Regions from separate parts of the Diaphorobacter ruginosibacter genome, predicted to be linked through region 2. Evidence: predicted binding sites of a transcription regulator. Region 2 holds the regulator's gene; each other region holds the start of a gene.
The links. Region 2 encodes FNR, which switches genes on or off when oxygen is low (the NO sensors DNR and NnrR bind a similar motif). Its sites were predicted from a motif close to TTGATNNNNATCAA; they were not measured.

Region 1 (5,909 bases), 280 kb from region 2:
TGCTTGCGTTGCCTGCCTTGGTGGTATCGGTAGCGCTCATGCGGCCTCCTTGATGCTGCGTTGCTGCTGCTTGCGGGCATGGGCGAGTGCGGCCTCGCGTACCCAGGCGCCCTCTTCCCATGCGTTCACACGCGCGGCGAGGCGCTCACGGTTGCACGGGCCGTCGCCGCCGATCACGCGCCAGAACTCGTTCCAGTCGATGGCGCCAAAGTCGTGGGCCTGGCGCTCTTCATTCCATCGAAGGTCCGGATCCGGCAGGGTCACGCCCAGGATGCGCGCCTGCTCGACCGTGGCGTCGATGAACTTCTGCCGCAGTTCGTCATTGCTCACGCGCTTGATGCCCCAGCGCATGGACTGCGCGCTGTTGGGGGATTGGTCATCGGGCGGGCCGAACATCATGATGGACGGCCACCACCAGCGGTTCACGGCGTCCTGCACCATGTCCTTCTGCGCCTGCGTGCCCTTCGTCATCATGGTGAGCAACGCATCGAAACCCTGCCGCTGGTGAAAGCTCTCCTCGCGGCAGATGCGGATCATGGCGCGCGCATAGGGTGCATACGAGCAGCGGCAGATCGGCACCTGGTTCATGATGGCCGCGCCATCCACCAGCCAGCCAATGGTGCCGATATCGGCCCAGGTGAGCGTGGGGTAGTTGAAGATCGAGCTGTACTTGGCCTTGCCGGTGTGCAGCGCATCGATCATCTGGTCGCGCGAGGTGCCCAACGTCTCCGCCGCCGCATAGAGGTACAGGCCGTGCCCGCCCTCGTCCTGCACCTTGGCCAGCAGGATGGCCTTGCGCTTGAGCGTGGGGGCACGCGTGATCCAGTTGCCCTCGGGCAGCATGCCGACGATCTCCGAGTGCGCATGCTGGCTGATCTGGCGCAGCAGCGTCTTGCGGTAGTGATCGGGCATCCAGTCCTTCGCTTCGATGAACTCGCCCGCATCGATGCGTTCGTCAAAGCGCTGCTGCAGACGTGGGTCCTCGGCCGCGCGCAGAGCGCCTTCGGCAGGCTCCTTGCCCATCGTGTCCATGGCTTGTGTGTACATGACGGAAGCTCCTTGATGAAGATGGCCCGGCGCTGCTCAGCGCGGGCGCTTGTCGATCACGCGTCGGGCTTTTCCGGTGAGCGTGCGCTCGATGGAATCGGGCTCCATCACCCGCACCCGGGTGGAAATGCCGATCAGCGTCTTGATGCGCTGCTGCACCCATTGCGCTATCTCGCCGCGCTCGCGCTCGTCGGTGCCGCGCAACTCAGGCTGCAGCTCGCAGTGCACTTCGACTTCATCGAGCAGGCCTTCGCGGCTCAGGTGCATCTGATAGAGCCCGGTGAGCTTGGCATGGGCCAGCACGATTTCCTCGACCTGCGTGGGGAACACGTTCACGCCACGGATGATCATCATGTCGTCGCTGCGGCCCACGATCTTGCCCATGCGGCGGAACGAGCGTGCCGTGGGCGGCAGGAGGCGCGTGAGGTCGCGCGTGCGGTAGCGGATGATGGGCATGGCCTCCTTGGTGAGCGAGGTGAAGACCAGTTCGCCCTCCTCGCCGTCCGCCACGGGTTCGCCGGTCTCCGGGTGGATGATCTCGGGATAGAAATGGTCTTCCCAGATCACCGGGCCGTCCTTGGTCTCCACGCACTCGCTGGCCACGCCCGGGCCCATCACCTCGGAGAGCCCGTAGATGTCGACAGCATCGAGCGCGGCCTTTCGCTCGATATCGTGACGCATGGCCTCGGTCCAGGGTTCGGCACCGAAGATGCCCACCTTCAGCGAACTGGCGGCCGGGTCCAGCCCCTGCCGCGTGAACTCCTCGATCAGCACCTGCATGTAGCTCGGCGTGACCATGATGATGTCGGGCTTGAAGTCGTTGATGAGCTGCACCTGCTTCTCGCTCTGCCCACCCGACATCGGGATCACCGTGCAGCCCGCACGCTCCGCGCCATAGTGGGCACCGAGGCCGCCCGTGAACAGCCCGTAGCCATAGGACACATGCACCATGTCGCCCGGCCGGCCTCCCGCCGCACGGATCGAACGCGCCACCAGATCGGCCCAGGTGCCGATATCGTTCAATGTGTAGCCGACCACCGTGGGCTTGCCCGTGGTGCCGCTCGATGCGTGGATGCGGGCGATCTTCTCGCGGGGCACCGCGAACAGGCCGAACGGATAGTTGTTGCGCAGGTCGGCCTTCACCGTGAACGGGAACTTCGACAGATCGGAGAGCTGCCTGAGATCGTCCGGGTGCACGCCCTTGGCGTCGAACGCGCGGCGGTAGTGCGGCACGTTGTCGTAGGCGTGCTGCAGCGTCTCCTTCAGGCGCCTGAGCTGCAGCGCGGAAATCTCGTCGCGGCTGGCCTTCTCGATGTCGCAGAGGTCGGCAGGGTCCGGGATCTTCACGGTCATGGGTTGGTCTCCTGCATCATCAAACCGGCTCACCGACAGCGGGCTTGCCCTTCATCGTGTACGAGCGCCCGCGAAATGCCGCGATGCGCTCCCCGTTCTGGTTGCGGACATCACAGTCGTAGAGCCCGGTGCGTCCCGAGCGGGAAACCTCCACCGCATGCGCGGTGAGCACGTCGCCTTCGCGGCCCGGCGCGACAAAGTCCACCGTGATCGACGAGGCCACCGCGAGCTCGTTGTAGGAGTTGCACGCGAACGCGAATGCCGAGTCTGCGAGGGTGGTGATGAAACCACCATGGCAGGTCTGATGGCCGTTGAGCATGTCGCCCCGCACCCGCATGGTGAGCGTTGCGCGGCCCGGCGCAATCGCCGTGACCTCCATGCCAAGCGCACGCGAAGCGCGGTCATTGCCGAACATGTGGTCGCGCACATGTTCCGCGATCTGCTGGGGGTGGCTGCCGTCATGTCGCTCTCGCCTCAGCGATCGGTGAACTGAGGTGCGCGCTTGCCGCGGAACGCATCCACACCTTCCAGGTAATCATGCGAGCTGCCGAATTGCGCCTGCACCCGTGCTTCCATTTCCAGCGCACCGCGCATGTCGAGATGCTGCGCCTCATTCAAGGCCCGGCGCGTGGCCACCAGCGCCTTCGTGGGCATCGCGGCAAGGCGCGCGGCCAGCGCCTGCACGGCATCGCGCAGTTCGGCATCCTCCACGCATTGCCAGATCATGCCCATCTGCGCGGCCTGCTCGGCGGGCAGCCTGTCGCCTGTCAGTGCCAGCGCCATGGCGCGTGCGTGGCCCACCAGGCGAGGCAGCAGCCAGGTGCCGCCGGTGTCGGGAATCAGCCCGATCCTGGCGAACGCCTGTATGAAGCTGGCCGACTTCGCGGCAATCACCACGTCACAGCACAGCGCGAGATTGGCTCCGGCTCCAGCCGCCACCCCGTTCACGGCCGCGATGACCGGAACGGGCATGGCGCGGAGGGTCTCGACCAGGGGCAGGTAGTTCCGCGCGATCAATGCACCCAGATCCTGCCCTGGCGCGGCCTGCGGGTCTCCCAGGTCCTGCCCCGCACAGAAGCCCCGCCCGGCCCCCGTGATGACCACGCAGCGAACGGCAGCCTCGGCTGCTGCAGCGTCCAGGGCTTCGCGCAACTGCGCATGCATCTCGGAGGTGAAGCTGTTCATCGCCGCCGGGCGATTGAGCGTCAGCGTGCGTACCGCGCCGGCATCTTCCACCAGAACCAGTGACTCCATCGTCATCACTCGCCTTTCATCGTGAAGGGATCTGCTGTCGATCGGCTCACCGCTTCCTTGGCTGCAGCTTGATAAGTCGCATGAAAACATAATTGACCGACCGTTCGGTTTATTTTAAGATGACTCAAATCAAACTTTCAAGCCACCCGCATTAGGTGCATACCCTGCCCTGCTGCCGTGAGGAGACCCCCATGCCCTGCTATTCCATCGAAGGCGTCATTCCGGTGATCGACTCCAGCGCCTACGTGCACCCCACCGCCGTGCTGATCGGCGATGTGATCGTCGGCCCGGACTGCTACGTGGGGCCGGCCGCCTGCCTGCGCGGCGACTTCGGGCGCATCGTCATGCACCGCGGCGCGAACGTGCAGGACACCTGCGTGGTGCATGGCTTCCCGCGGCAGGACACGGTGATCGAGGAAAACGGCCACATCGGCCACGGGGCCGTGCTGCACAGCTGCGTGATCCGGCGCGATGCGCTGGTGGGGATGAATGCGGTGGTGATGGACGAGGCGGAGGTCGGCGCGGCATCCATCGTGGCGGCCTGCGCGTTCGTGCCCGCGGGCATGAAGGTTCCACCGCGCAGCCTGGTCGCCGGCATGCCCGCCAAGGTCAGGCGCGAGCTCTCCGACGACGAGATCGCCTGGAAGCTCGAAGGCACCCGTACCTACCAGGATCTCACGCGCCGCTGCCAGGCCAGCATGCAGGAGGTCGAGCCGCTCACGGCCGTCGAGACGAATCGCCCGAGCGTGAAGTCCGTGGAGGTGAAATCGCTGATCGAGACCCGCCGAGGCGATTGATCCCAAGACCTGATTCAGCCCCCTGCAGAGACAACCAAAGGACTCCCTCCATGCCACGCGGACGCGCAGCCAACTATGACGATCAGCGCGAAATGATCCTGGAGCAGGCCGCGCAGCTGTTCGCGCGGCGCGGCTACTCGGCCACCTCGATGAACCAGGTCGCCGAGGCCTGCGGCCTGTCCAAGGCGTCGCTCTACCACTACTACCGGGACAAGTACGCGATGCTGGTGTGCATCGCGGAAGATCACGTCACCCGACTGGCGGCGCTGATCGAGGATGAGCAGGTTCGGCAACTGCAGGGCGAGGCACGGCTGCGCCATCTGATCCAGCGCATCGTCGAGGAATATGCCGATGCGCAGAGCGCGCACCGCGTGTTGACCGAGGACGTGAAGTTCCTCGAGGACGATGACCGCCGGCGCGTGCTCGACAAGGAACGCGTCGTGGTCGAGGGATTCGCGCGGGCCGTGGCCGAGTCGGGCAAGCTCGACGGCAGCAAAAATATGGCGGGAATGGCCAAGCCGCTGACCATGCTGCTGTTCGGCATGATCAACTGGATGTTCACCTGGATGCGGCCCGATGGCGAGCTCAACTACAGCGCCATGGGGCCCGTGGTGGCAGATCTTTTCCTGGGCGGGCTGCCGAACGTGAAGCCACCCGGCCTTGTCGTGCCGTCCTTCACTCCCGCGCTGTCCCCGTCGTCACTGGCACCCCCGCCCGCGAACAGGCAGGGGGCTGAGGCCGGAGCCTGAAGCAACGCGATGACGTTCTCAGGCCAGGAATGCCAGCGGATGCGAGTGCGCCGGCCAGGGGCTCTTGAAGAAGGCCTGCACCAGCTCGGCATCCACTTCCTCCACGCGGGCGGGATTCCACCGGGGTGCGTGGTCCTTGTCCACGACCAGCGCACGAATGCCTTCGATGGTCTCGCTCTGGCCGGGGCGCAGGTAGAAGCAGTGGCGCACCATGTCGCGCTCCATCCGCAGGTCCTCGGCAAGCGTCATCTCGCGGGCCCGGCGCACCTGCTCGAGCACCACCTCCAGCATCAGCGGCGAGCGCTTGCGCAGCGCGGCGGCGGTCTTCTGGCACCACTCGTCGCCATCCTTCTCGAGCGCCTGCACGATGTCGCGCGCGGTGGGCAGCGCAAAGTACTTCTCGATGTGCGGCAGGTTGCCGATCGCACCTTCGCCCGCGGCGACGTACTGCGATGCTATCCACTTCTGCACGGCGGCGCTGTCGGCGAACTTCTCTGCACCGAGTTGCTCCCAGACGGCAGCCTGCTTGTCGGACGGCATGAAGCCATCGGCCAGCTTCGCGGCGATGGCGGATGCGCCGTCGATGGTGTCGCCGGTCAACGCCAGCCACTCGCCCACGCGGCCCGGGCAGCGCGACAGGAAGTACCCGCCGCCCACGTCGGGGAACAGGCCGATGATGGTCTCCGGCATGGCCATCTTGGTGCGCTCG
Region 2 (5,909 bases):
GGCTGATCCCCGTATCGAAGTGGGACCTGCCGAATCCAGGTGGGTGCTGGTGCGGCTGCAGATTCCCTATGGCAGCGCGGCGTCCGGATCGCACAAGGTGCTGTTCGAGGTGAGTGCGCAAGAGGATCAGGCCAAGGTGATCGAGAAGTCTGTCTTTCTTGTGCCGCGCTAACGAAAACATCATGCGGGCAACTTCCCGTGCATCGCTATGGAAGCGGCCCGCCTTCAAGGAGCTTGAAAAATGCAGACTACGGTTGATACTTCATTGAATGCATCGAAGGATGCGCCGGCCGCCGCGCAGCCTTGGTGGCGGTTCGGCATGGTATGGATGATCATTGCGGGCCCGGCCATCGTGGTGGTGGCCGGCTTCATCACGTTGTGGATTGCGATCCGCACTCCCGATCCTGTCGTGGAAGAAGACTATTACCAGCGGGGCTTGAACATCAATGAGACGCTCAGGCAGCAGGGACAGGAACGAAGCATGATGCCTGCGGTGAAGGGGCGCAACCATGCGGCTACCGACGACGACTCCATGCGTCCTGCAGACCAGTGAGTGCTGGAATGCGTGAAGCGGTAGAGCGGCAGGCCACAGATCATGGCAGGGCTTTGCAGGCAGGGCTTGTGCTATGTACAGCACGGCAAGGCAGTGATACCGTGCATTGCATCGATGGGGGATGGAAGAGAATCGCTTCAATGCGCCAGCGCCTATGACTCAGATCAATGGACACCCATCAAATGTGTTCCCTTACCCATGAGCTCACAAGCACTGGTCTCTGGCCGGCAATCTGCGAATGACCCATCCATGCTCGGATGAAGAGGACGAGCGAACAACGCCAATCAACGGGGAAGACGATGAAAGCACAACGACTCATGTGGATCGCCTGGCCGGCCTTTCTGATGGCGGCCGTCTTGGAAATGCTGGTGTTCGCCTTCGTGGATCCGCAGGCGCTTGAATGGTTTGACCAGCCGGTGAACCTCTCCAGGCAGGGTGTCTACACGCTGGCCTTCTTTGCGTTCTGGGCCATCATCATGGTGGCAAGCGGCTTGACGACGCTGCTCTCGCTTTCGCCATTCGAGGTCAATCGCTGCCCGGTACCTTGTGATGAGAGGCCGGCGGATTGCGCGAAGTTTTCCGCGTGACGTTGTTGTCGTAGCGATAGGGTAGGGGGAAATCAAGGCCCCTCTGTACGAGTGGTGCGGCAAGCAGCTGGTGCGACGATTTCAACGCAACGCAGATCGCCCGAGTCCGCTGGCATGTGTCGATTTGATTCATGCAGAGGGCTTGTAGGCAATTACGTCAACGGCGGACTTCGCTCTTTCGCCTGGGAATTGCTTCAGCCTTGTTGACTTGCCAGGATGCTGATTGCACCCGCTCCGTGTTTTTTTCGTTCCCCCCGATGAGCCGTGCCGCTCCAAGGCGCGGGCTCATCGGGCGGCAGCTGTCGTGACTTCACAGCAGCTCCATGACTCAATGACTCAATGGCAAGCTTGCTGGCTGTTGACGATATTGCGCAGTGCACCGGCATCCAGGATACGGACGTGGCGCTGTTTGACCTCCACCACGCCTTCCTCGACGAATTTGGAGAAGGTGCGGCTCACGGTCTCGAGCTTGAGGCCCAGGTAGCTGCCGATTTCCTCGCGTGTCATGCGCAGTACCAGCTCGGACTGGGAAAAGCCACGCGCGTGAAGGCGTTGCACGAGATTGAGCAGGAATGCGGCAAGGCGCTCTTCAGCGCGCATGCTGCCCAGCAGCAGCATGACGCCATGCTCGCGGACGATCTCGCGGCTCATGATCTTGTGCACATGGTGCTGAAGGGCCTTGACCTCGCGCGACAGCTCTTCGATGTTGTCGAAAGGCATGACGCAGACCTCGGCATCTTCCAGCGCCACTGCATCGCAGGTGTGGCGGTCGCTCACGATGCCGTCAAGGCCAATGATTTCTCCCGCCATCTGGAAGCCTGTCACCTGGTCGCGGCCGTCTTCGGTGGCCACGCAGGTCTTGAAGAAACCCGTGCGAATGGCAAACAGGGACGTGAAAGGCTCGCCATTGCGGAACAGCGTCCCTCCGCGCTTGACCTTGCGGCGCACGGCGACGATTTCGTCAAGTCGTTTCAGCTGCTCCTCGGACAGCCCGAGAGGCATGCAAAGTTCTCGCAGGTTGCAATTGGAGCATGCGACTTTGATGGTTTGCGGTGTCATTTGCAATGGCGCCTTGTACAAGTTATCGGCTTCCGAAAAGTGGACTGAGTTCCACTCGCCTCTGCCGTTGGCATATAGGAAAAACAGGATGCATTGTCCCAGTCAACATGAAAACTGGATTGACCTGTGTCAAGGACATTCTCCGGAGGCTGCGGCACAGTAGCGGCGAACCTTTGGAATTCGCTATGACTGTTGTCACATCAGATCTCATCCGTCAATTTGACGTGTCTGGGCCCCGCTATACGTCCTATCCAACGGCAGACCGCTTCGTGGAAGCGTTCGGTCAAGACGACTATATCCTCGCTCTACAACAGCGACGCATCGGCTCGAATGCCAAGGCGTTGCCTTTGTCCCTCTACGTGCACGTCCCGTTCTGTGAATCGCTTTGTTATTACTGTGCGTGCAACAAGATTATCACCAAACATCCGGAGCGGGCGGAAGCCTATCTTCGCTATCTGAGTCGAGAAATCGATTTGCACACAGAGCACTGTGGTGTCATCCAGCATGTGAGCCAGCTGCATATTGGTGGAGGCACCCCAACATTTCTGACCGATGAGGGCCTGCAGGACCTGATGTCCATGATCCGCCGGAGTTTCGTTCTTGTTCCGGATGGCGAATACTCCATCGAGATCGACCCGCGGACTGTCGACAATGATCGCCTGGCGTTTTTGCGACAACTGGGCTTCAACCGCCTGAGCTTCGGTGTGCAGGACTTCGATCCCGAGGTGCAGAAGGCCGTTCACCGGATACAGCCCGCCGAGCAGGTCTTCCGGCTGGTGGAGGAAGCGCGCAGGATCGGATTCCATTCGGTGAATGTCGACCTGATCTATGGGCTGCCGCGCCAGACCCCCGAGTCCTTCGACCGCACGTTGGCGCAGGTGTGCGAGCTGCGTCCGGACCGCATCGCGCTCTACGCCTATGCCCATCTGCCGGAGCGGTTCAAGCCGCAGCGCCGCATCGTGACCGATGAACTGCCGCTGCCTGCGGCGAAGGTGGCCATGCTCGCGCGTTCGCTGGAGGTGTTTCAGAATGCGGAGTACGTCTATGTCGGCATGGACCACTTCGCGCTGCCGGACGACTCCCTGGCAGTGGCCAAGCGGCAGGGTCGCCTGCATCGCAATTTCCAGGGCTACAGCACGCAGCCCGATTGCGACCTGATCGGCCTGGGAGTCTCGGCAATCGGCAAGGTTGGCGCAACCTACAGCCAGAACGCCAAGACCCTGGACGAGTACTACGACACCATCAACCGGGGGCGCTTGCCCATTGTGCGTGGCCTGGCGCTTTCGCGCGACGATCTGCTGCGCCGCTCCGTCATCATGGCGCTGATGTGCCAGGGAGAGCTGGTCTTCGAGTCCATCGAGCAGGCCTGGCTCATCGATTTCGAGAGCTACTTCGCGGCGGAGCTGGAACAGTTGCAGGCCATGGACGAGCAGGGCCTTGTGCAGTTGCATGAAGACCGCATCGAGGTCACCCCCATGGGCTGGCACTTCGTGCGTGGCGTGGCGATGGTGTTCGATCGCTATCTCCAGGGCAACCGCAACCGTGAGCGCTTCTCGCGCATCATCTGATCCGCAGACCCATGTGGGCGTTGGCCTGGACCGCTTTTCTGATGGGGCTGCTGGGAGGGGCGCATTGCCTGGTGATGTGCTCCGCGCCCTGCGGGGCCTTGCTCGCGCGTGGCGGTAAGGAGTCTGCGCGCGAGCAGCCCGTACGTTTCGTGCGGCGACGGCGCTTGCCGTGGCAATCCATCCTGTTCCATGGGGGGCGCGTCGCCGGCTATGCGGCGCTGGGGGCGCTGGCTGCCTATGCCATGGACCGGCTGGCCTGGTTCAGCCAGGGCACCAGCGCGCTGCGTCCGATCTGGACAGCCATGCACATTGCGATCATCGCCTGGGGGCTCATGCTGGTCATGCGGCTGCAGGCTCCCGCCTGGATGGAGCGCGCGGGACGTGGCGTGTGGTCGCGCGTGAAGTCGGCGGTGGACAGGCCGGGCGGTGTGTTGGCCGTGGGTTGCGGCTGGGCGCTGATGCCGTGTGGTTTTCTCTACTCGGCCGCGATGCTGGCGGCCTTGAGCGGCGGCCCGCTGGCGGGCGCCCTGGCCATGTCCATGTTTGCGCTGGCAAGCGGACTATGGCTGTGGACGGGGCACTGGGGCTGGCTGCATTTTCGCGAACGCCTCACAACGCCCCGCATGGCCGCATGGGGCGTGCGCCTCAGCGGCATCGTGCTGGTGGCATTGGGTGCCACGGCGTTGTGGTGGGGGGTGGTGCACCAGCAGCAGGCGCCGTGGTGCGTGACATGATCGCCAAGCGTATGCCCGCCGTGGGCGTCGGGGCGATCAGGGGGAATTCAAGGTGTCTGCAAGTGCCACCGGATCGTCATCCTGAACCGGGGGTTCAGGTGGGCAAGAGCAACCTGACGTTGGGTTCATCTGACGCGAGACGATCACGCTCATCAGGTGATGTATCAAGCCCGTGCTCAGTGAGCATTGGTTCAAGGAAATATAAAACCCGGCAACACCGCAGACGAGCCTATTGTAATTGCGCCACGGGCGCCCTCGTGGCCGACGAGGGCATTTCATGCCGCCGGGTGGCGTATCTTCGCGAGACTGTGAATCGTCAGAACAGGCGGCCGTCCTCGCCGAGGGCGGAATCCAGTCGCTCCAGCAGATGGGCCATGCGTTCGTCGCTTTCCGGCGAAGAGGCCTGGGGCTGCTGGGCCTGGGCCGGATGTGCGACCATGCCGTTGCTCGCGGCCTCGGCCTGTTCTTGCTCCCTGGCCCTGGAAGCCGAAGCCGCAGCCTCGTGATCGGATATCTCGAAGGCCATGTTCAGCGCGGCCAGCACAGCGATGCGTTCGCGTGCGCGCACCTTGCCGGCATCGCGGATGCGCGTCATCGCCGCATCCACCCGTTCGACGGCTTCCAGCATGCGCGGTTCGTGGCCTTCGGGACAGCTCAGCAGATAGCTCTGCTGCATGATCTGGACCTCGATCTGCTTCATGAGGCGTCGTCTTTCGTATCCGGAATGTCGGGAAGCCGCTCCAGCAGCGAGTCCATGCGGTGGCGAACTGTCTGCAGGCGGGATTTGAGGGAGTCGCGCTCTTGCGTCAGAGTCAGAACCTGCTGGGACAGCAGTGCGTTGGTGCGCTGCAGTTCAGCATAGCGAACCAACAGGCGCTCGACGCGCTCGGCGATCTGGTCTTGGGAGGATGGTGGAGCCATACAACACCTATTGTACGGATCGCTGCACAAACAATCGTAAAATTACGTCGTTGGTGCTCGCAGCGTGGTTCACACGCTGCAGTTCAACGGGAAGCAGGGAGGGGTCTCCGCCATGGAAAAACCCTCAGCCTGCGCTGCCCCCGCAACGGTCAGCGGACGAATTCCTTCAGGCGCCCCGCCGGGCGCCCCGGGGATTCCCTCTTTGCCATCACAGCCACTGTGTGCCTTGAACAAGCATGCGGGAAGGCGGTCAAGGAGTGCGCCGCCAGCCCGGATACCGGCCAACACGGTGGTTCTGGATGCGACGAGAGCATCCTGCCGGAAAAGTCCGGCAGGCGTCTTCGCGCGTCCGGGCTGTGATGCCCATGTGCCGACGGGGAGGTCGGACGCGGCGACTTCTTTCTTTTTGTCCACGATGACAACTCAATCTGTTGTGCTGGCCCGTGCTGCGGTGCTGCCCTTGGCGCTGGCCGCTGCGTTCCCCTCG
Region 3 (5,909 bases), 1.9 Mb from region 2:
GGCAGTCGCTCATCAGGTAGAGCCAGAAGCCCAGCGCGGTGCCGTTCTCTGGGTGGGGTTCCTCCGCGAGGTGGTACTCGCGGGCGGCGTTCGCAGCGGCGCTGCTGTGGTGATGGATCGATGTGGATGACATTGCGTTGGTCTCCGCCTTATGCATGGCTTGCACGGGCAAGCTGTTGCGTGCGAAGTTCTTCCGTCGCGATCACTTCGGATGCGGGGATGTAGTAGTCACGCTTGTAGTTGAACGTATGGATGATCGAGGCCAGCACGGTCGCGGCGAACGAGGCTATCGCCAGCGGCCACATGTGCCAGATCATCGCGAAGCCGAAGATTGTGGACAGCGCGGCGATCACGATACCCGCAGCCGTGTTGGACGGCATGTGGATCGACTGGAAGCCCGAGAGCGGACGCTTGTAGCCATGCTTCTTCATGTCGGTCCAGGCGTCGATTTCATACACCACGGGCGTGAACGCGAAGTTGTACTGGGGAGGGGGCGACGAAGTGGCCCATTCCAGCGTGCGGCCATCCCATGGGTCGCCCGTCACGTCACGCAGCTTGTCGCGTTGCAGGAAGCTCACGAACAGCTGGATGAAGAAGCAGCCGATACCGGCGGCAATCAGTGCGGCGCCGCAGGCGGCGATGATGAACCAGATCTGCAGGGAAGGATCCTCGAAGTGGTTGGCACGACGCGTCACGCCCATCAGGCCGAGGATGTACAGCGGCGTGAACGCAACCCAGAAGCCGACCAGCCAGAACCAGAACGATGCCTTGCCCCAGAACTCGTTGAGACGGTAGCCGAACGCCTTGGGGTACCAGTAGTTGATGCCGGCGAACACGGCGAACACCACGCCGCCGATGATCACGTTGTGGAAGTGGGCGATCAGGAACAGCGAGTTGTGCAGCACGAAGTCGGCAGGCGGAACGGCCAGCAGCACGCCGGTCATGCCGCCGATGGCGAACGTGACCATGAAGCCGATGGTCCACAGCATGGGCACCGTGAAGCGGATGCGGCCGCGGTACATGGTGAACAGCCAGTTGAAGATCTTCGCGCCCGTCGGGATCGAGATGATCATCGTCGTGATGCCGAAGAACGTATTCACCGAGGCGCCGGAGCCCATCGTGAAGAAGTGGTGCAGCCACACGAGGTAGGACAGGATCGTGATACAGACCGTCGCGTACACCATCGAGGTGTAGCCGAACAGGCGCTTGCGCGAGAACGTGGCCACGATTTCCGAGAACACGCCGAAGCAGGGCAGGATCAGGATGTAGACCTCGGGGTGGCCCCAGATCCAGATCAGGTTCACGTACAGCATCGGGTTGCCGCCGAAGTCGTTCGAGAAGAAGTGCGTACCGACATAGCGGTCCAGGGACATCAGGACGAGGGCTGCGGTCAGAACCGGGAACGAGGCGACGATCAGCGCGTTGGTGCACAGGGCGGTCCAGGTGAAGACGGGCATCTTCATCAGGTTCATGCCGGGTGCGCGCATCTTGATGATGGTGACGATCAGGTTGATACCGGATAGCGTCGTACCGACACCGGCGACCTGCAGGCCCCAGATGTAGTAGTCAAGACCCGTCCCGGGGTTCTGGTGCCCCAGGTTGGACAGCGCCAGCCAGCCGGAGGTGGAGAACTCGCCAAGGAACAGCGAGATCATCACCAGCACCGCGCCGCCGGTGGTCATCCAGAAGCTGAAGTTGTTGAGGAACGGGAACGACACGTCGCGCGCACCGATCTGCAGCGGCACCAGATAGTTCATCAGGCCCGTCACGAAAGGCATCGCCACGAAGAAGATCATGATCACGCCGTGGGCAGTGAAGATCTGGTCGTAGTGGTGCGGAGGGAGGTAGCCCATGTTCTCGCCGAAGGCCATGGACTGCTGCAGGCGCATCATCACCGCATCGGCGAAACCGCGCAGGAGCATGACCAGACCGAGGATCATGTACATGATGCCGATCTTCTTGTGGTCGATGGAGCAGATCCAGTCCTTCCAGAGCGGACCCCAGAGGCGGAATTTGGTGAGGCCGGCCAGCACGACGAGGCCGCCGAGCACCACGGCGATGAAGGTGTAGAGCACGATGGGCTCGTGCGTCATGGGAATCTGGTCCCATGTGATGCGACCGAGCAGCCAGTGCGCGGGGGTGGTTGATTGTTCAGACACCATGTTGAGTCTTCTCTCTAACTTCTCTTCGTTACTGCACGGCAGCAGCAGCTTGGGTGCGCTGCGAATCCAGCAGTGCAACGACGCTGTCGGCGTTCTGAACCGTGCACACGTCCTGTGGCAGGTTCAGGCCGGCAGCCTTGAGGTAGGCTTCGCCACCTGCGGCGTCGATGGCCATCATGTGGTGCATGCACATCTTGCCTTCTTCGACGCAGCGATTGAGCACCTTGTTGTACAGGCCCTCATCCACGGCCGAGAAGCGCTCGACGGGGTTGCGTTCGCTGGGCTTGGCCAGGTTCAGGTAGGTCGCGGAGTCCAGCGGCTTGCCTTCGGTCTTCGCCTTCGCGATCCACTTGCCGAAGTCCTCGTCGGAGAGGCCCTTGAACTTGAATGTCATGCCGGCAAAGCCCGCGCCGCTGTAGTGCGAGGACATGCCCTTGAATTCGCCTTCCTTGTTGATCACGGCGTTCAGCTCGGTCTGCATGCCGGGCATCGTGTAGATCATGCCGGCCAGATCGGGAACGTAGAACGCGTTCATGGTGTTGGAGGAGGTCAGCTTGAAGAGGATCGGGCGATCCACCGGCGCAGCCACTTCGTTCACCGTCGCAATGCCTTGCTCGGGATAGAAGAACAGCCACTTCCAGTCCAGGGAAACCACCTGGATCTCGAGCGGCTTGACGTTCGGGTCGAGTGCCTTGGTCTCGGAGATGCGATCCAGCGGACGATACGGATCGAGCTTATGGGTGCTGATCCAGGTCAGCGCACCCAGCGCGATGATGATGAGCAGCGGAACGGTCCAGATCACCAGTTCGAGGCTGGTCGAATGGTGCCATTCGGGTTCATAGCGGGCTTCCGTGTTGGACTGGCGGTATTTCCAGGCGAACAACAGAGTCAGAAAGATCACAGGGACGATGATGATGAGCATCAGCAGGGTTGCTGTGATCACCAGTTGCCCCTGTTGCGCTGCGATATCGCCAGCAGGATTGAGCACGACAGCCTTGCTGCAGCCCGTGAGAAGGGCTGTCAAAGCTGCCGCACCCAGCCATGCCGGGATGCGGGTTTCCTTGGTTTTAGACATGCTTGGAATGGACAAAAGCGCGCCATCAGGGTTAGTCCCCTGAGTGTTAACGCGGATTACTGGACATCCGTGACTGTAAACCGGTTACCAAATATATCGATGGGGCATTTTGTCCAACATCAAGTGGGACAAGGACTTACATGCGTTTTGTCACCTCAAAATAGACAAAGGCTGACAAACATCTAGGGTTTTCCCTTCAAAAATGTCGGTGTTTGCGTACTTGTGGCGACCAAAACCCAGGTGTAGAACGTCGAACAGGTTCACGAAAAGTCGGCGGGCACGAGCGCCGACCCCCGTGGACCTTCACCGAAAGTCAGGCCTTTGGAGAAGGAGCATTTAGATGAGCAGCGGTTCCGTAGCATTTCCCGTGCCTCGCAATGAAGACGCCAACTCTCTTTCGCGTGCCCACACGGATGAGGACGTCACCCCTAATGAAATCGCCGTCGGCGTGATCATTGGCCGGTCGTCCGAGTATTTCGATTTTTTCGTATTCGGTATCGCCTGCGTACTGGTCTTTCCGTTCACCCTGTTCCCCTTCATGTCGCGCCTGGACGGCACGCTGATGGCCTTCGCCATCTTCGCGCTGGCCTTCGTGGCGCGGCCTGTGGGCACGGCCATCGGCATGGCGGTGCAGCGGCGCTGGGGGCGCGGCACCAAGCTCACGCTTGCCATGTTCACGCTGGGCGTGTGCACGGTGGGCATGGCCTTCCTGCCGACCTACCACTCGGTGGGCTCCTCCGCAATCGTCGTGCTGATCGCACTGCGCATCGGCCAGGGGCTGGCGCTGGGCGGATCATGGGACGGACTGCCTTCGCTGCTCGCGATGGGTGTGCCCCGGGACAAGCGCGGCTGGTACGCGATGATCGGCCAGCTCGGCGCGCCGCTGGGCTTCATCATCGCCGCCGCGCTGTTCGCCTATCTGTACAGCAGCCTGCCGGTGAGCGAGTTCCTGGATTGGGGCTGGCGCTATCCTTTCTTCGTCGCCTTTGCGATCAACGTCGTGGCCCTGTTTGCCCGCCTGCGACTGGTGGTGGGGCAGTCCTATGCCGATGCACTGCAGGCCAGCGAGCTGGAGCCCGTCAGCGTGACCGAGGTGATGAGCGGCCAGGGCCGCAACGTGCTGCTGGGCGCCTTCGCCGCCCTGTCCAGCCTGGCGCTGTTCCATCTGGTGACCGTGTTCCCGCTGTCGTGGATCTCGATGTACTCCCAGCAATCCGTGGTGGACGTGCTGGAGGTGCAGATCATGGGCGCGATCCTTGCCGCTGGCGCGATCGTGATCTCGGGCGTGATTGCCGACAAGATGGGCCGCCGCAACCTGCTGGGCACCATGGCGGTGATGATCGGCCTGTATGCGCTGATTGCACCGTGGATGCTCAAGGGCGGCGCAGTGGGCAACAACGCGTTCATCCTGATCGGCTTCATCCTGCTGGGCCTGTCCTATGGCCAATCCTCGGGTACGGTGACCAACAACTTCACCAGTGACTTCCGCTATACGGGTGCTGCGCTGTCCACCGATCTGGCATGGTTGATCGGCGCTGCCTTCGCACCGCTGGTTGCCCTGGGTCTCTCGGCCAAGTGGGGGCTGGGGGCGGTCTCGCTCTACCTGCTGTCCGCTGTGGTGTGCACGTTGCTGGCGTTGCGTATCAATCGGGTGCTGGAGCAGCGTGACAATTGAAGGGTGAAGGGGGCTGCCTTGGGCGGTTCCTTCTCATTTACGGAAGCCGGGCTGGTCCCGGCTTTTTCTTTCTTCTTGGAGTTCGGGGCTTATCGGGTTTCTGCTTTCTGGTTTTTAGGGCGGAGGCCGGGACTGCCCCGCCGGGGGCACTCCCGGCCTCCGCCCTGAAACAAGAAAACAGGAACTCAACAAGATAAGAGCCCCCGCAATCCCGTCCCGATAGGGTTCGGCTTCACACCGCGATCAGCCAGCCCATCAGTCGTTAGGCCTGAAACCGATCGTCAACGACGGCGGCACCCGACCATCGACGTCCTTGGGCAGAGTGTCGGTCTTCTCGAGTGCGCGCAGCACGGCCTGGTCCCAGGCAGCATTGCCGCTCGACTTGGTGATGCGCGTGCCCACGATGGTGCCATCGGGAGACGTGCGAACCTCGACCTCGGCGCGCGGGTTGCCCGGGATGTTCTCCGAGAAGGTGATGTTGGGCTTGACCTTGGCAGCGACCTTGCCCGCGTAGCCACCCGACGGGCCGGAGCTGTGCGTTGCCGTGCCTGTTGCGGTGGCGCCGCCGGTCGCTCCCGCCATGCCGGTCATGCGGCGCAGGTTCTCCTGGCGTTGTGCCTCGGCCGCCTTGGCTGCAGCGGCTTCCGAGGCCTTGGCGGCATCGGCCTTGCGCTTGTCCTCGGCGGCCTTCTTGCGGTCGGCCTCGGCCTTGGCGGCCTTGTCCTTCTTTTCCTGCTCCGCCTTTTCCTTCTTTTCCTTCTCGAGCTGTTCCTTGCGCTCCTTCTCGCGCTCGGCTTTCTCCGCCTTTTCCTTTTCGGCCTTGTCCTTCTTCTGCTGCTCCAGCTTTTCCTTGCGCTCTTCCTCGGCCTTTTCCTTGCGTTCCTTCTCCTTGCGCTCTTTCTCTTCCTGCTGTTTCTGCAGGGCCTTCTCGGCTTCCTTGCGCTTTTTTTCTTTTTCCAGAGCGATATCGGCGGCGCGCGTGTCCTGCACCGTCGGC

Region 1: H9K76_RS14740 (phenylacetic acid degradation protein PaaY) is a predicted target of FNR. The motif match lies at 3,774-3,787, and genes of this name have one in related genera.
Region 3: cyoA (ubiquinol oxidase subunit II) is a predicted target of FNR. The motif match lies at 3,347-3,360, and genes of this name have one in related genera.

Annotation. Positions count from the first base shown of each region.
Region 1 covers NZ_CP060714.1:3,230,877-3,236,785, forward strand. The annotation lists gene paaB (1,2-phenylacetyl-CoA epoxidase subunit PaaB) at 1-40, opposite strand, end outside; gene paaA (1,2-phenylacetyl-CoA epoxidase subunit PaaA) at 37-1,047, opposite strand; gene paaK (phenylacetate--CoA ligase PaaK) at 1,084-2,400, opposite strand; gene paaI (hydroxyphenylacetyl-CoA thioesterase PaaI) at 2,420-2,815, opposite strand; gene H9K76_RS14735 (enoyl-CoA hydratase-related protein) at 2,875-3,654, opposite strand; gene H9K76_RS14740 (phenylacetic acid degradation protein PaaY) at 3,846-4,451, shown strand; gene H9K76_RS14745 (TetR/AcrR family transcriptional regulator) at 4,502-5,200, shown strand; gene H9K76_RS14750 (enoyl-CoA hydratase/isomerase family protein) at 5,219-5,909, opposite strand, start outside.
Region 2 covers NZ_CP060714.1:3,509,481-3,515,389, reverse strand. The annotation lists gene ccoG (cytochrome c oxidase accessory protein CcoG) at 1-172, shown strand, start outside; gene H9K76_RS15980 (FixH family protein) at 242-553, shown strand; gene H9K76_RS15975 (hypothetical protein) at 853-1,140, shown strand; gene fnr (fumarate/nitrate reduction transcriptional regulator Fnr) at 1,477-2,199, opposite strand; gene hemN (oxygen-independent coproporphyrinogen III oxidase) at 2,385-3,767, shown strand; gene H9K76_RS15960 (sulfite exporter TauE/SafE family protein) at 3,779-4,501, shown strand; RNA gene ssrS (6S RNA) at 4,551-4,730, opposite strand; gene H9K76_RS15955 (cell division protein ZapA) at 4,818-5,201, opposite strand; gene H9K76_RS15950 (DUF904 domain-containing protein) at 5,198-5,422, opposite strand; cobalamin riboswitch at 5,457-5,722, shown strand; gene H9K76_RS15945 (TonB-dependent receptor domain-containing protein) at 5,838-5,909, shown strand, end outside.
Region 3 covers NZ_CP060714.1:1,629,036-1,634,944, forward strand. The annotation lists gene cyoC (cytochrome o ubiquinol oxidase subunit III) at 1-133, opposite strand, end outside; gene cyoB (cytochrome o ubiquinol oxidase subunit I) at 150-2,093, opposite strand; gene cyoA (ubiquinol oxidase subunit II) at 2,191-3,237, opposite strand; gene H9K76_RS07425 (MFS transporter) at 3,578-4,912, shown strand; gene tolA (cell envelope integrity protein TolA) at 5,168-5,909, opposite strand, start outside.